DNA from 3 places in the Photobacterium carnosum genome. Region 2 is predicted to be linked to each of the others. Evidence: predicted binding sites of a transcription regulator. Region 2 holds the regulator's gene; each other region holds the start of a gene.
What was found. The regulator PurR, encoded in region 2, represses purine synthesis genes. The targets are predictions, from matches to a motif close to TNANGNAAACGTTTNCNTNA.
Positions count from the first base shown of each region.

Region 1: pyrD (quinone-dependent dihydroorotate dehydrogenase) is a predicted target of PurR. The motif match lies at 3,746-3,765, and genes of this name have one in related genera.
Region 3: GLP24_RS13585 (NCS2 family permease) is a predicted target of PurR. The motif match lies at 1,622-1,641, and genes of this name have one in related genera.

Region 1 covers NZ_WMDN01000003.1:316,569-322,498, reverse strand. Annotated here, with positions in the region: gene rlmKL (bifunctional 23S rRNA (guanine(2069)-N(7))-methyltransferase RlmK/23S rRNA (guanine(2445)-N(2))-methyltransferase RlmL) at 1-2,125, opposite strand, end outside; gene pyrD (quinone-dependent dihydroorotate dehydrogenase) at 2,569-3,579, opposite strand; gene GLP24_RS05120 (DUF2835 domain-containing protein) at 4,138-4,356, opposite strand; gene pepN (aminopeptidase N) at 4,483-5,930, opposite strand, start outside.
Region 2 covers NZ_WMDN01000003.1:103,324-109,253, forward strand. Annotated here, with positions in the region: gene GLP24_RS04055 (FAD-dependent oxidoreductase) at 1-216, opposite strand, end outside; gene GLP24_RS04060 (carboxymuconolactone decarboxylase family protein) at 230-841, opposite strand; gene GLP24_RS04065 (TfoX/Sxy family DNA transformation protein) at 1,317-1,904, opposite strand; gene purR (HTH-type transcriptional repressor PurR) at 2,278-3,282, opposite strand; gene GLP24_RS04075 (heme ABC transporter ATP-binding protein) at 3,660-4,451, opposite strand; gene GLP24_RS04080 (FecCD family ABC transporter permease) at 4,448-5,485, opposite strand; gene GLP24_RS04085 (heme/hemin ABC transporter substrate-binding protein) at 5,503-5,930, opposite strand, start outside.
Region 3 covers NZ_WMDN01000014.1:79,604-85,533, forward strand. Annotated here, with positions in the region: gene GLP24_RS13585 (NCS2 family permease) at 200-1,558, opposite strand; gene GLP24_RS13590 (L-cysteine desulfidase family protein) at 2,050-3,354, shown strand; gene GLP24_RS13595 (SLC5/6 family protein) at 3,931-5,214, shown strand; gene GLP24_RS13600 (DMT family transporter) at 5,308-5,930, opposite strand, start outside.

The DNA.
Region 1 (5,930 bases), 210 kb from region 2:
GGGTAATAATCCAACAGTTATGAATTTGCTTATTTTTAGCGAAATCAATTGGTAAGGTCTTGTCTGAAATATTCTTCGCTTGTAGGCCAAGTTCAGTCAGTTTTTCAAGATCCATCTTGAAGTGACGCTTGTTGTTAGAAAATATAATTTGTCCTTCTGGACGCAACATACGTTTTAGATTTTCCATCAACATGATGTGATCACGTTCAATGTCAAACGTCTGCTTCATACGCTTAGAGTTTGAGAACGTTGGTGGATCGATAAAGATCAGATCAAACGTATCATCAACTTCTTGTAACCATTGCAGACAGTCAGCTTGAACAAACTCATGTTGATCACCTACTTGGTTATTAAGCTCCATGTTCTCTTGAGCCCAACGCAAGTAAGTATTCGACATATCAACTGTTGTTGTTGATTTAGCGCCACCTACTGCTGCATGAACCGTTGCAGAGCCCGTGTAAGCAAACAAGTTAAGGAAATCTTTACCTGTTGCCATTTGACTAATCATACGACGCGTAATACGGTGATCTAAGAATAGACCTGTATCAAGGTAGTCATAAAGATTCACTTTAAACTTAATGCCGTATTCATCCACTGTCATGTGACGTTCTGCACTTGATAGCTTTTGGTATTGATTACGCCCTTTTTGACGCTCACGTACTTTTAAAATAACTTTATTTGGCTCAACGCCGGTTACTTCAATCGTGGCACGTAATACATCCATAATACGGCGACGAGCGGTTTCTTCAGAAACCGTCTTTGGTGCTGCGTATTCTTGAATGATAAGGTAATCATTGTATTTATCGATAGCAGCATTGTAGTTAGGTAGATCCGCATCATAAATACGGTAACAATCAATGCCTTCACGCTTAGCCCATTTACCTAACTTAGCGATATTTTTCTTTAAGCGGTTAGCAAAATCAGGAGCTACGTCTTCTTGAACGATAACGCCTTCTTCTTCACCTTCTTCTTTCTTAACACTACCAGCAGTAATTAAGTATGTTTTAAGTACACAATCAAGGGCACCATTACTTAATTTAAATTGTTTATCTGCACGCATACGCATACAACTTAACAATTCATTCGAGCCAGAATAGATAGCCGCAACTGAGCCTTCAAAAGCAAGTTTTAAACGGTTACCAAACTCTTTGTACAATGAGATAAGTTCAGATGTTGTTCCTAAACGCTCACCATAAGGAGGGTTACAAAGAATGATGCCTGTTTCAAATCCTTCAGGACGAATCAGTTGTGTTGCATCACCGTAGGCAAAATCAATCAAACCTTTCACGCCAGCACGACCCGCATTATCACGAGCAATCGCTAATACACGTTGATCCATTTCACGACCAAAGAATTTTGTCGTTACTTTTGAAGGACCACGACGCGCTTTCACTGTCGCTTCAGCATGAATCTCTAACCATGCTTCTTTGTCAAAGTCTTTAATTGACTCAAAGCCCCAACGCTTACGTTTAAGGCCAGGTGCAATATCAGCGGCTATCATTGCAGCTTCAATGACTAACGTACCAGAACCACACATTGGATCTAACAATGCAGTTTCTGGTGTCCAGCCACTTTTCATCACTAATGCAGCAGCATGTGTTTCACGTAATGGCGCACGACCGGCTTCACTACGGTAACCACGTTGGTGTAAACCGCTACCTGCCATATCTAGGCCAAGAATACCTTTCTCACCAGAAAGACGCATATGAATACGTAGATCTGGATTTTCACGATCGATATTTGGGCGACGAAGATCAGCTTTAGTAAAGCGGTCAACAATCGCATCTTTGATTTTCATTGCGCCGTATTGGCTATTACGGATTTCACGGTTAGTACCATTGAAATCAACCACAATACGGGTATTGCTATCAAAGTGGCTCATCCAATTAATTGCCGTTGCACCTAAGTATAAGTCCATATCGTCACGGACATTAAACTCACTCAACACTTGGATGATTCGAGATGAAATACGTGTCCATAGACAGCAACGATAAGCCATTGCTTGATCGGCTTTAAAACGGACACCGGCATGCACAACTTGAATCTCTTGTGCACCTAATTGTTCTAGTTCATCCGCAAGCAAGTTTTCTAGGCCGCGGGAAGTAATTGCTAAATATTGATTCATGGCGTTCTTTTCACACTAATATTGCGTCGAATTATAACTGAAATCACATTAAATACCTCGTTTTTACCACAATCAATTTGTTAATTAGCAGAAAAAGGCAGCCTTTGATTCCTTATGAACATTCTATCTTTGTTATTTGAACACAAATACAGCGTAAATATTTGCAACTAAAACGTCACTATCCAAAATATCATCACTATTCTCATAAGGAAAAAACAGACTCAAATCAGGTATTTATTAGATACAAATTGCTATAAAAACAATGAACCACTTGATGACATAACATTCAATTAATTTTAATACTTAAAGCCACCAGCACTATTGAGATCAGATGTTAATCAAAAAATTGATGGCTATTAATTTGCAGATATAAAAAAACCAAATTGAACATCACATTCAATTTGGCTAAATAGATAATAGTCTTATTACATCATACGGTTATATTAAAGACCGTTAACAATGTCTTTAACTAAACGTGGACCGTGATAAATAAAGCCCGTATAGACTTGAACCAATTGCGCACCCGCTTGAATTTTTTCACGCGCAGATACTGCAGAATCAATACCACCAACACCAATAATCGGTAATGCACCATTAAGGGCAATCGCCATTTTACGAATAACGTCAGTACTCTTATTTTGTAATGGACGACCACTTAAGCCTCCCATTTCATCACAATGATCCATGCCTTCAACCAAGGTACGATCTAATGTGGTATTCGTACCAATAACACCATCAATATTATGACTAATAAGAGATTCACAAATCTGAACAATTTCATCATCATCAAGATCGGGGGCAATCTTAAGTGCTAATGGAACATACTTACCATGTAATTCAGCAAGCTCGATTTGTTTTTGTTTTAGCTGTGCTAATAAATCATCTAATGCTTCGCCGTATTGTAGCGAACGTAATCCCGGTGTGTTTGGTGAAGAAATGTTAACCGCAATATAGCCAGCGTACTGATAGACCTTTTCCATACAGATTAAATAGTCTTCAGCGCCCTTTTCAATAGGTGTGTCTTTATTTTTACCGATGTTAATACCAATAACACCGTCATAAGTCGATTTCTTGACATTCTCAACAAGTTTATCGACACCTAAATTATTAAAACCAAAACGGTTAATAATACCTTCAGCAGGAATTAAACGAAATAAACGCGGTTTATCATTACCCAACTGAGGACGTGGTGTCACAGTACCAACTTCAATAAAACCAAACCCCATAGCGCCAAATGCATCAATACATTCGCCATTCTTATCTAGGCCAGCGGCTAGACCAACAGGATTTTTAAACGTAATACCCATAACTTCAACAGGACGTTCAGGAACATGTTGACGATAGAAGAAATCAAGAGGAGTGCCAGTAAAGCGAGAAAAGTTTTGAATAGCGAGGTCGTGTGCTTTTTCTGCATCCAGCTGGAAAATAGCGGATCGTGCGATGCGATATAACATTATAACTCCATTAAAAATCCCGTGTAAACGGGGTGGTATTATTCACAGTTACAAGGCTAAATACAATCCCTATTTGTTTGATTATCATCAATAAAACATAGGCTTATATTTTATATCAACATTTACAATGAGTTATAAGTAGAGTTTATTTCAAATAATAATAACAAAAAGCAAACGTTTTCGTACAGATCAGAAAAGCAACTCATTTAAGAACATTAGCCTTACATAATAGTTACCTATTAATACATTCCATTTACGATAAACATAAAACCCAATGCTTTTAACCCGCAACATTAAAAGATGTAGACAAAATATTGAGTAAACAGGGGGTATATTACTGCTATAGCTATTATTTTAAAGCCGCTATTCTCATTAATAACTGCGAACGTGTCCTCTCTTACATTTTAATTTTGACTTTATTTATTCATACAAAATCACAACAATATCAATAATGATGGCATTCTATGGATGACATACAGTGACAGCGTCGCTAAATAGCATGCAATATCATTACCTAGGCCATTTTTAATAACCTATAAAATAAAGCCAAAATAAGCATTAAAGGCGTTCAATTGTCTCAAATTTATTATCAGTATTAACCATGACACGGAATTTTCCTGTAATACCAGCATGGGTTAGAAAACCTCGTAGTCTTATTGCAGGAAGTTGAAGCTTTAAGCCAGTATCAGTTACAACCACCACATTACTGGCAGCACCCGCATAGTGTTGCAAAAAAAGAGTGTAACTAATATTAATAGTAAACGTAAAACTGCGCATCGCTAATCCCCCCATTCGTTGTTATATAAAATCTTTAAAACAATAAGATAAGATAAAATAAAAGCCAGTGACTATTATCAATCAGTCACTGGCTTTCGCTTACAATCATGTTAAAACATCAATCACTTATTTTTGAACAAGTGTTTTTTGTACTTTTTCAAACAAATCTTTAGCCAAATTATCCATCTCGGCTAACTTTTCAAGTTGCTCACGCATCAGTTGTTGACGGTTAGCATCGTATTGGCGAAGTTTAAGTAAAGGCTCAATCAAACGTGCCGCTACTTGTGGATTACTGGTGTTTAGAATCGTTAATATTTCAGTTAAAAATGCATAACCAGAACCGTCTTTTGCATGGAAATGTACCGGGTTATTAGCACTGAAACCCGCCACTAAGCTACGAGTACGGTTAGGGTTTTTCAGGCTAAATGTTGGATGGTTCATAGTCTGGCGCACATTTGCTAATGCATCAGCCGCAGGATTGGTGCCTTGCAGCATAAACCACTTATCCATCACTAAACCATCATGGCTCCACTTATCGCTAAAATCAGCCATTTGTTCTGCACGACAAGCAAGTTGGGCATTATTAGCAGCCGACATTGCAGCCATCGTATCTGTCATGTTGTCAGCCGCTTTATATTGCGCAGCAACTAATGCATTACCTTGCGCTGTATATGCTAGGTATGACAAACATTTATTACGCAGTGCGCGTTGTGCCATTGCCGCATGATCTAAGCTATAGCTACCTTGCGTTAAGCTATGATAAATAGCACTAAACTCATCTTCCATTTCAGAAGCAAGTAATTGGGTAAATGCACCTACAACTTGATTAATCGCATCAACATCAACCGTAGTATACCAACCAGCAATTTCATTCTCACTCGGCAGCGTTAGCATTTCGGCAATGAAAGCGGGATCAAGGTTTTCGTCCAGTAATGCGCCACGGAACGCATCAATCACAGCGTCAGGTAACGTTACACTGTGACCTTGTTGTACTTGCTCAACATTTTGGCGAATATATTTAGCCAATAGCATTTGTCCCGCATCCCAACGAGCAAATTCATTTGATGCATTAACCATTAAGAAAATTAACTCATCGTCTGTGTAGTTATATTCTAAAATAACAGGCGCAGAGAATTCACGTAGCATTGAGATAACAGGCAGTTCTTCAACATTATCAAATACAAATGTTTGCTCGGCTTCTTTTACATCAAGTACGTTATGTACTGTTTCGCCATTGATTTGTAAGGCAATCACTTCACCTTTGCTATTGTATAGTTCAATATCAAACGGAATATGCAGTGGCTGCTTTTTAACTTGCTCGGCTGTTGGTAGCGTTTGCTGCTTAATAGTGACAGCGTAACTCTTCGCTGATGCATCATAAGCGGTTGATACACTAACAACAGGTGTACCGGCTTGACTGTACCAACGACGGAAACGGTTTAAATCAATCCCAGAAGCATCTTCCATTGCTTGTGCGAAATCATCACAGGTTGCTGCTGTACCATCATGACGATCAAAGTATAGCTTCATGCCTGCTTGGAAATTTGCTTCACCCAATAAGGTATGCAGCATAC
Region 2 (5,930 bases):
TATCGACGCGCCAGGAATTGAGAGGGCAGTGACTAAAATATATAAACTAAAAAAGCTGATATAAGCCGTAATTGGATTTTCAAGGATATGATGCTGTAGCGTTAATTGCTCTTGCTTCGCAGCGTCAAGTGTAAGAAATTGACCAAGATCGAAATAGAACCAAGTGCCAATAATTGCCAAGATAACAGTAAGTAATAATATTTTATTCCGTTTCATTATTGCTCCTTAATTATTCTTTATTATCTGCAGTAGAAGAGGCTTGAGCCGTTATATTCTGCGGTGAATTTGATGTTGATTGGGGTTGAATCGGTAATGAGCAAAACCCTTGAGCTGGTACATCAAGCGCAGTATTAAATTTAGCCGATAAATTTTGAAAACTGACTAATGCAGTTATTTCAATAATATCATCACTGCTATACCACGTTGCGAGTGTTGCTAGCATTTCATCACTGACTTGTTGGTCACTAAGGGTCATTGCTTCTGTATACGTCAATATCGCTTGTTCTTGTTCTGAAAAATGTTCAGAAGTTTGCCAATGGGCTAGTGCTTTAATTTTTTCTAATGAATGACAGCGTTCGGCTAATTTCATTCCATTAGCATCAACACAAAAAGCGCAGTTATTAAGTTGTGATACGCGGACGCAGACTAACGATCGCATAACGGCATCAATGGGGGATTTTTTACGATCAAGATAACCAAAGAACAAAGCCACTAACCAAAAAAGTACAGGTTTTCGTCCCCATAATTTAGCTGGATTGAGTATTTTGCCGAAATGGCGTTTTTGCAACCACAGTACCGGTTTGACCCACAATGAAAATGTTTTTTTGGTTAATATACGCAAGGTATGTCCTTATTAAATGAGAATCACATCGACTCTTAAGTAGCAAGACCGAGGTAACTAATATTGTATTTCATTTAATGACAAAATTTTTTTTTATTCAAAACATTATTGGAAATAATAAATAACAAATAATAATAACGAAAGTCATAATCGTTACATTAAGAGCAAAATGTGACGTGCGTATGTTATTTTTTATGATTAATAATAAAAAATAGTTAATAAAAGGTTTTATTTTATGGTTGTGACGGGGTTTGTAGAAATTAATGAATAAATATTTTATTTTCTTATTCTTTTTATGTGTTTAATTTACTTGTTCAATAAATGTACATTTTAGCGTGCGTTTATCATGTTTATTGATTTGGAATGGGTAATGTAAGGATTGTGTAGGGGTAGATACGTGTATTTGTTGGATAAATTAAAGAGGCACTGGGCCTCTTTATTCTTAAGCGTCACTTAGCCAGTTGACGGATATTTATTATAGTTTAGCTAGCAGTTCATTGCGTCTGCTTTCTGGTATTACTGACCAATGTTGGCCATGTATAGCGCCTTCCAATGCCCATAGTAACTCTAAACTTAATGATGCCTCTTGTCTTTTTTGTAATGCCTTATAGGCGTTGAGTGCACCAATATCATAGAGTTGATCAATCGTTTGAATTCCGACTTTTTTAAGCATCCTCTCATTTGAAAGCCGTAGGTTAGGTAAATCTTTTATTCTATCCGGAGTGCAACATTCTTTTGCTTTTTTATCAGCTTGTGCTGCTTCAAGAGAATATTTTGCTTGCTCTATTATTTTTTCAGGTTCTTCCCACCATTCATCAAGAATAGCGTAATGTTTTGTTCTGACGGGAAAACCTCGTTTTTCATAGATATAGGGTTTTAAACCCGCTTGTTTAAATTCCTCTTTTGTTTTTGCATTTGCTCGTAGATGGAGTTTATTATTAACGACCAGTGCGAACATTGTCTCACCTGCGAAAATACCAAAGCCACCAAACATGGAGCGAGATCTAACGTTGCCTAAATGATCTAATAGCTGTAATGAATTTTTTAATATTGGTTTGTCCATACTTCTACTCGGTGAATAAATGAGTGTCACCTAACATTAAAGTAGTTGTAAATTTACTTTATTATTAAAGTTATTTACGAGATAAATTGCCTACTCTAAATCATCCATGCATTACTCTATAAATAATACTATCAATAGTGAAGTATTATTTATATTTTGTAAGTCTTTTGCTTACTATTATATGTGTTTACAAGGTTCATTATATTCGATCTTTTAAAAAGGTAAGTTTTAATATTAATGACAGCTGATGAATCTGTGAGATTGCTCATGTTTTCTGACGGTAAGGATAGCGACGGTAGAGATAAGGATTGGATTGATTACGAATGGATGAAAAAGCCAATAGAAATATTGGCTTGATAAATAGGTTGTTATATTAGCGTAAATCTTTTACAGACTTGCGTTCAACGATTGCAGGTGCCATTTCAAAAATTTGACGCTCATGATCTTTGTTCTTCATTCGGTCCATTAGAATTTTAATGGCGGTTTTACCTAAACGACGTTTTGGCTGGTGGATTGTCGTTAATGGCGGTGCGAAGTAAGGTGCAAGATCAATGTTATCGTAACCAATAATTGAAATATCATCAGGAACACGTAACCCAGCTTGCTCAAAGGTACTAATAAGTGCCATTGCCATGATGTCATTAAAACAGAAAATAGCCGTTGGGCGCTCGGTCATTGCAATATATTTTTCAGCCGCTATAACCGCTGAATCACACTCAAAGTCACCTTCAAGGATCCAATCTTCGTTAACGGCTAAGTTAGCTTCAGCCATCGCTTTGTTGAAGCCTTTTAAACGTTCACGACAAGTGGTTTTCTCATTATGGCCAGATAAGCAACCAATGCGACTATGACCATGGTCAATAAAATATTTAGTCGCAAGATAGCCACCTTGCTCGGCGTTATCCTGAATTTTATCAGTATGTGGGCTTTCTGGACCCCAGTCCATTACAACCATAGGTAGGTCTTTTTGGCGCTCAAGCAGATCCAATAGTTTCTGATCAAGATCAGAACACATCACTAATAAGCCATCGACACGCTTTTCTGCAAGCATACGTAAATAATCATATTGCTTAGAAAGATTACCTTCAGTATTACATAAGATGAGTGTGTAACCTTCGCGGTAGCAGTACTCTTCAACACCATGTACAACTTCAGCAAAAAAAGGGTTAGTTGATTTAGTTACTAGCATACCAATAGTGCGAGTGGTATTACATTTTAGACTACGCGCAACAGCACTTGGTGCGTAATTAAGCTCTTCAACAGCAGCCAGTACTTTTTTTTGTGTGGCTTCTGCGACAAAGCGCGTTTTATTGATTACGTGTGAAACTGTTGTCGTTGAAACTCCAGCCATACGTGCAACATCTTTAATGGTCGCCATATTTATTCTTCTAATAATGAGTGCTAGAGTTGTTTCTAGCTAATTCTGTGGTACCAAATTGAATAATTACTGAGATGAATATAATTCAATGTATTTACGTAAACTCTCTCGTTAATTATTCAATTTGGCACCGATAATGTTTTATTACATACTTAAATGGTATTAACACCAAAAACCGCATTTGTTTGCGGCTTTTATAATTATTGCATATTTTTCAAGTGTAATCGCTTGCGTTCACATTTTACTGAGTGTTACGCGTAGTGCAACGTTTCAATTGTCTTGGAGTAAATTATTTGATAGCTATCAACAAAAAAACGTTAATTTCAGTAATTTTATCGTAAGGTTACTAAAATTTACTAGGTACGATCAACATAATATTATGATAGTAGATAAGGATAACCATGGACAGGATGAGGATGTACAGAAACGTGCCAGCCATAGATGCTATGAATTATTAGGGGGGTTAATGCTTGCCATGGTGAACCATCGGCTTGAATTTTACCATGCTGAATAATAACCATCCGTTGAGCATATTGTGCGGCTAAGTTGAGATCATGTAATACAATAATAACCGCCGCACCTTTAGCCGCCATTATTTGTGCCATTTGTAATGTTTTATGCTGGTGAGCTAAATCCAAGGCTGATGTCGGTTCATCTAACATTAGAATGCATTTATCATGTGCTTGGCTTAATTGGGTTAAAACGCGTGCGAAATGGATCCGTTGTTTTTCACCACCAGATAACGTTGGATATAAGCGTTGAGCAAGATGAATGACGTCAGTATCTTGCATGGTTTGGGTAGTAATTCGGTCAATTTCTTGACGTGATAAACATAGCGGCATCGTACCAAGCTCAACCACTTCTTTACAGGTAAAGGCAAATGAGAGCGAACTGTGTTGCGGCAAAATACCTAAATGACACGCTAGTTCAGATCGTTGCCAACTATTTATATCACGATCAAAAAATGCAACTTGACCACTTTCAGGCTCTATTTCACCGCACAGTATTTTAAGAAGGGTACTTTTACCTGCACCGTTAGGCCCGAGTAGTGCTGTTATTTCTCCTGCTTTTATATCGATACTAAAATTATCTAATAAGACTTTACCCGCCAGTGTTAACTGTAAATTACGTGCTGAAATTACAGTTGAGCGTGCTGAGGTTGCCGTCATGCGATTCTGCCTTTTTGTTTATTAAGTAGATAAATGAAGAATGGAGCGCCTAAAATGGCGGTAATAATACCCACGGGGAGTTCTTGCGGTGCAAACGCACTACGGGCGATCATATCGGCAACGAGTAAAATCAATGCGCCTAAAATAGCTGAAATGGGTAAGAGGGTTTTATGATTAGGACCTGAAATCATGCGTCCTAAATGGGGGATCACCAGACCAATAAAGCCAATCGGACCCGTAATAGCAACAGTAATACCTACACCCGCAGCACAGACAATAATTAAACTACGCTTTAGATGTTGAACATTTACCCCCATATGACGAGCTTCAGCTTCGCCCAATAAAAACGCATTAAGCGCATTTGCTTGGCGATAACAATAATAATAAATGACGACGAGGCTCACAAAAGCGAGGCCAATATTCGGCCACGTCGCTCCTGCTAACGAGCCCATTGACCATAAAGAAAAATCACGTAGCGCTTGATCATTCGCAATATAGTTAAGTAACCCAAGACCTGCACCCGAAATCGCTCCAATTGCCACACCCGCCAATAGCATTACCACGACAGATGTACCATTTTTATCGGTGCCAAGGTGATACACCAAATAGGTACTAATAGCGCCACCCAAAAAAGCGAAGAAGGGCACAGCACCAATATTCATTAATAAAGGATATTGCGTCATTAACGGGGTAAATAAAATGATCGCAAAAGCTGCGCCTAGGCCAGCACCTCCTGAAATACCAATAATACCTGGGTCTGCGAGGGGGTTACGAAATAATCCCTGTAGAACAGCACCGCAAATAGCCAGTATTGCCCCGATAGCAATACACAATAATGTTCGTGGTAGACGTATTTGATGGATCACGAGATCAATATGAGCGGCAAGCTGATGGTCTCCAGGTAATAATGCTATAAAACTATCTTTATAACTGATATCCATCGGTCCAATTGCAATTGAGCTTAATAATGCAAAGAGCAATGATCCAATACTGATAGTGTAAATAACATGGGGTGAAATACGGCTGTCGTTCATGATGGCTTTATCTCAGATTACGATTGTGGGTAGAAAATATGATTAAGGCGCAGAGCTTCATTAATACTATGGATGCCTAAGCCACCAATTAATGCCGTACCGTCAATCACTGCAATTGCATTATTTTTTGCCGCAGGGGTTGCCTCTAAGACGGGCATTTTTTTGATAAGTTGTGCCATGTCTTTGATGGAGGCTGTCGTACGGTTACTGAGTAAAATAATATCAGGTTGCATTTGTAAAATGGCCTCGGTTGAAACTGGCTTATAATTTGATACCATCGCCGCTGCTGGGTTTATTGCCCCCGCTAAAGTAATAATACTGTCGGCGGTGGTATTTTTTCCGGCAACACTAATTGGTCGTCCATCATGAATCATTAAGAACAATACTTTTTTAGGCTGAGTCTGGTGTGAATTGTTTTGTTTAATCGTTTTTACTGTGGTGGTTA
Region 3 (5,930 bases), on a different contig from region 2:
TTATTCAACAGAGACAAAATGTAAATCGCGTAAAGCAAGTTTCCATTTTTGATCAATACAACTTATCAAAACTGATAAAAAAGAGCACTTAACAACCATTCCGATGATGGATTAACAAATGATACCTATTATATTAAACATAAAAAAACCCGCGTTTAATACGCGGGTTAATAATAACTAACTAGCAATTAGTATTCGGTTAAATAGCCCAACCACCCGCGTAAAACGCAACTAATGCGATTGCGATAATTACCGTGCCGATGTTTAAACGTTTAAAATCACCTGATACCACGCGTCCAATCACTAAACTCACAAAGCCAAGCATAATGCCCGTAACAATATTGCCCGTTAGCACAATAAAAACAGCACATAACAACCCAGATAACGCATCAACAGAATCGTTCATGTCTAGCTTGCTAACATTACTTAACATCAATAAACCAACATACATTAATGCAGGAGCCGTTGCGTAAGCAGGAACCAAATAACTTAATGGCGCTAAAAATAACATCACCACAAACAACAACCCAACCGTTGTTGCTGTTAAACCTGTTTTACCGCCAGCCGCAGTACCCGCCGCAGATTCAATATAAACAGCGGCAGGTGAACCACCGACAAAGCCTGCAAAAATACTACTAACGGAATCGGCAGTTAATGCTTTACCGCCACTAATAATATTACCGCGTTCTGTCAATAAATTAGCCTGACCTGCGACTGCACGAATCGTACCTGTCGCATCAAAAATAGCCGTCATCACTAACGCAAGCACTGTCGGCAAGATCACTGGATTAAGCGCGCCCATAATATCCATAGAACCAATTAAAGAACCTTCACCACCAAATGTCGGCAGCGCAAAGAAGCCATGGTATTTCACATTAGGATCAAATATCAGACCAAACACTGAAATAGCAACAATCACCAAGAGAATACCACCAGGCACACGACGTTTTTCAAGTCCTAGAATTGCCGCTAATCCTACTAATGACATAATCACGGGTAATGACATAAAATGACCAAAAGCGACCGGTAAACCCGCTTGTGGATTTTTAATCACTAAACCAACACCATTGGCTGCAATCAATAATAAGAACAATCCAATACCGATACCCGTACCATGTGCGATCCCTGTTGGCATGTTTCTCATGATCCAACCACGAATGCCGGTCACGGTGATCAGAGTAAATAAGACCCCCATTAAAAATACAGCACCAAGAGCAACAGGAATACTGACCCCTTGCCCAAGCACTAAACTAAAAGCCGTAAATGCCGTGAGTGATATAGCACAGCCAATAGCCATTGGTAATCGAGCCCATAAGCCCATCAGTAATGAACCAAATGCAGCAACTAAACAAGTTGCGATAAATACTGCACTTTGATTAAAACCAGCGGCACCTAACATGCTTGGTACAACAATGACTGAATATACCATGGCTAAAAAAGTTGTTAACCCAGCAATAATCTCTTGTTTAACACTACTGCCACGCTCAGATATTTGAAAATAACGATCTAAACCGCGAGTTGATGAACTTTGGGTATTAGGTGTACTGTCAGCAGACATGATGTCTTCCTATAATTTTCTGATTTTAATCCGTTCTTATTGGCTATAAATAATCAATATAGCCAACGCAAACGTTTACTTTTTTTAAAAAAGAAAAGGTTGAAGCGATTTTACCTTCAACCTTTATGTGATCTTTACCTAAATATGATACCTAGAAAGCAACCATCACCGCCACCATAAACTACTTTTTTACTCAAAAAAATAAAGCCCCCACTAACATCATAAAAAAAACTCATCATCACAATTAAAAAATATTCCTACAAAAATTGTGATGAGTATAACAAAAACCTAATAACTAATTTTTTAATAGAAAAATATTCTATATATCCTTGTTATAAGTAATGATTATATGATTTTTTTCTTTACGACTAGACGTATACTCATCATTACGAACTGAAAGAGAATGTTAGCTAATTATTTGCTCTACAGTGATTTCAATTAGCTTTATCTGTAACTTTTGATGCTTTAATATAAAGCACTAGGTGATTGCAATGAAAAACACACTTTGGCCTGCATTTATTGATGTTGTAAAACGCGACGTTGTACCTGCATTAGGTTGTACAGAGCCAGTATCTGTTGCACTAGCCGCAGCCATTGCCGTCAATAAGCTTAATATAAAACATCAAGATATTACCGCTATTAACGTTCTCGTTTCTGCTAATTTAATGAAAAATGGCATGGGTGTAACCGTACCTGGAACGGGAATGGTGGGTCTAGAAGTCGCAGCTGCAACAGGTGCAGTCGCAGGTGATAGCCAAGCCCAGTTAGAAGTGCTTAAAAATTTAACTACCGAAGATGTTGCTATCGCAAAAGCAATGATCGATAAAAAATTAGTCTCAGTTAGTGTGGCTAATGTCAGTAATATTCTGTATGCCAAAGTAACAGTATTAACGGATCATCATTCAGCAAGTGTCACTATTGCAGATAGTCATACTCATATACTGGCGATTGAAGAAGATGGCATAACGACTTATATTGCCAATCCTAAAAATACCACTCAAACCGCCCAACAAACCGAAAATAGTAATCCTTTTATTAATGCATGTGCGCAAGATATTTTTGACTTCGCAACCCAAGCACCTTTAGCTGATATTCACTTTATTGAGCAAGCTTACCAACTTAACAACGCCCTTTCTATTGAAGGCCTACAAGGTAACTATGGTCTACAAGTGGGTGCTACTTTCCAACGTAATATTGAACGTGGCTTGCTTTCTGCTGGATTATTGACTGACGTATTACTACGTACGGCTGCCGCTTCAGATGCGCGAATGGGCGGCGCGATGAAACCTGCGATGAGTAATTCAGGTTCAGGTAATCAAGGTATAGCAGCAACGATGCCTGTCGTTGTTGTCGCTGAATTTATTAAAGCTGATGAAGAACAACTTATCCGTGCATTAATGTTGTCACATTTAATGGCGATTTATATTAAAAGTCATCAAAACAAATTATCCGCACTATGTGGTGCAACGACTGCATCAATGGGTGCAGTTGCAGGTATGACATGGTTACTTGGTGGTAATATTCAGCAAATCAGCGCAGCAATCAATAGTATGATTGGTGATATCGCAGGTATGATCTGTGATGGTGCAAAAACCAGTTGTGCAATGAAAGTCTCATCATCAGCAGGCTCGGCAATCAAATCAGCATTAATGGCATTAGATGGCCTCGGTGTTACAGGAAATGAAGGAATTGTTGCACATGACGTTGACAGCACTATCCGCAATCTTTCAGCATTAGCTAACGGTTCAATGACACAAACAGATATTCAGATCCTTGATATCATGGTTAATAAATAGCCATACATTCTCTAATGTAGTGGCGAACTCCTCTAGATTTATAGAAAAAGTCAGATAACTCGTTTGCTTTTTTATGTTTATCTAGAGGATTATATTGTCTTATTTCGATAATCCTCAGCAAAAAACAGTTAAAACCGCATTTATCTCCTTATAAATATTCCTTTTAGCTATATGTAATTACCTCTAGTTATTTAAAAAACACGTCATTAGCGCAATAATCCTCTCATAAACAGCGTAAACACTATTAGAAAAACCGCCATCTACATCAATAATAATCGTACGATCCTACACTTTGCCATTCTGACATTTTGTGTGTTTTATGCTTCGCGACCATTTTTGATACGTGGTTCTAAAATATTTAAAAAACATAAACTTAAAGCATATTTCATGAGCAAACCACACTCTTTTTTACTGCTATTTGGTTATAGTTTGACTGCTTTATATTTCTAACAAAACGCAAACAAGGTCGGCAATGCTGGCTTCAAAATAATAAGCCAAACACGGTGTTTTGGTTAACTATTCAAGGCTGAAATTAATATGAACCAAACAGTCAATATATCTCCAACCACAGAGAAAATGCCCCTACATGTTCGAGCTAATATGAGCAAAGAACAATGGCAACAAGCGATCAAATTTGACAATATCGACATCGGTTGGATTGTGATGAGCATTGGTATGGCCGTTGGTGCGGGTATCGTATTCTTACCGGTTCAAGTTGGCGTTATGGGATTATGGGTATTTTTACTTTCAGCCGTGATTGGTTACCCTGCAATGTATTTATTCCAAAAACTATTTATTAATACATTAGCTGAGTCAAAAAAATGTACCGATTACCCTGGGGTTATTTCTGGTTATCTAGGTAAAAACTGGGGAATTGCATTAGGTATATTATATTTCTTAATGCTAGTAATTTGGGTCTTAGTTTATTCTTTGACTGTCACCAATGATAGTGCCTCTTATTTATATTCTTTTGGTATAACGAAAACCCATCTTAATGATAATGTTTTTTATGGCTTAGCACTGATTAGCTTATTAAGTTATATCGGCTCTAAAAGTGAAAAGTTCTTATTTAAAATATCTGGCTTTATGGCGGTTACAGTACTGATTTTAGTTGCTGTTATGGGGGTTTTATTAGTCCCACAGTGGAGTCTTGCTAATGTTACCCCAGTTGAAAATTGGGGATTAATGCTTAAAAATGCCATTATTACATTGCCATTTACTCTTACATCGATTCTATTTATTCAATCATTGAGCCCAATGGTTATTTCTTACCGCTCACATGAAAAATCGATTGAAGTAGCACGCTATAAAGCAACCCGCGCAATGAAAATCGCCTTTACTATTTTATTTGTTATCGTATTTTTCTTTGCGGTGTCGTTTACTTTCGCTATTAACCAAGCTGAAGCAAAACACGCCATGGGACTGAATATTTCAGCACTTGCAATGATTGCGCATTACTTCCCTGGTAGCTCTGCAACAATTGTCGGTATCGTGATCAATATATTTGCAGTAGTAACATCATTCTTTGGGGTGTTTCTGGCCTTTAAAGAAGCCTGCCGTGGTTTAGCTATGAATGTATTAGAACGTAAATTTGAAACCAGCAAGATTAGCCGTGAGCTTGTCGATAAAATTACGACTGTATTTATCATTCTGGTTGCGTGGGGCGCTGTTGCTTTAAACCTACCGATCCTATCATTCACATCTATTTGTTCTCCTATATTCGGTATTGTAGGCTGCTTAATTCCAGCGTATTTAGTCTATCAAGTACCTCATTTGCACAAATATAAAGGCACAGCAACTAACCTTATTATAGTGACTGGTATTTTACTGTGTATTTCACCATTACTGGCTTTTGTTTAAAAAACAGTTTTATTTAAATAAAAAAACGCCGCAATTATAATAATTGCGGCGTTTTTCTTTATATTTATACAGAGCAACACCGATCAATACAGATTAAGCAGTAACTGCATCAATTTGTTTCTTCGCTTTCGCACGTTTCTGTGCCAATGCCACACCAGATAACACCATAACGCCACCAATATAATGATAGCTATGTAACTGCTCACCTAACATCACACTCGCAATACCTGCAGCCATAATAGGTAATAGGTTCATAAACATTGCCGTTCTATCTGCACCTAAACGTTCAATACTTTGCATCCATAACCATGGCGCTAATACTGAGGCTAATAATGCCGCATACAGAATTAACGGAGCAGCGGCAGCAGTAATCGCCATACGATGACTGGTTAATAATAATGGGGTTAACATCGCCACCGCAAATAAGCACTGCACATACACTGAGTGCCAATTTGATATCGGCATTTTCCAGCGCTTAAGTAACACGCAATATAATGCATACACCACAGCAGCAAGCAGCATTAAACCATCACCTTGTTTAATGCCCTGACTGATCAAATTAGTGATATGGCCATGGCTTAACATCAAGACCAATCCACTTAATGATAAAACCGCACCAATAAGAGCGAAAGGTGATAAACGCTGACCAAGTAATGGCACACTTAAAAACATACTCACTAATGGCACTAACGAAATAATCAATGCAATATTGGTCG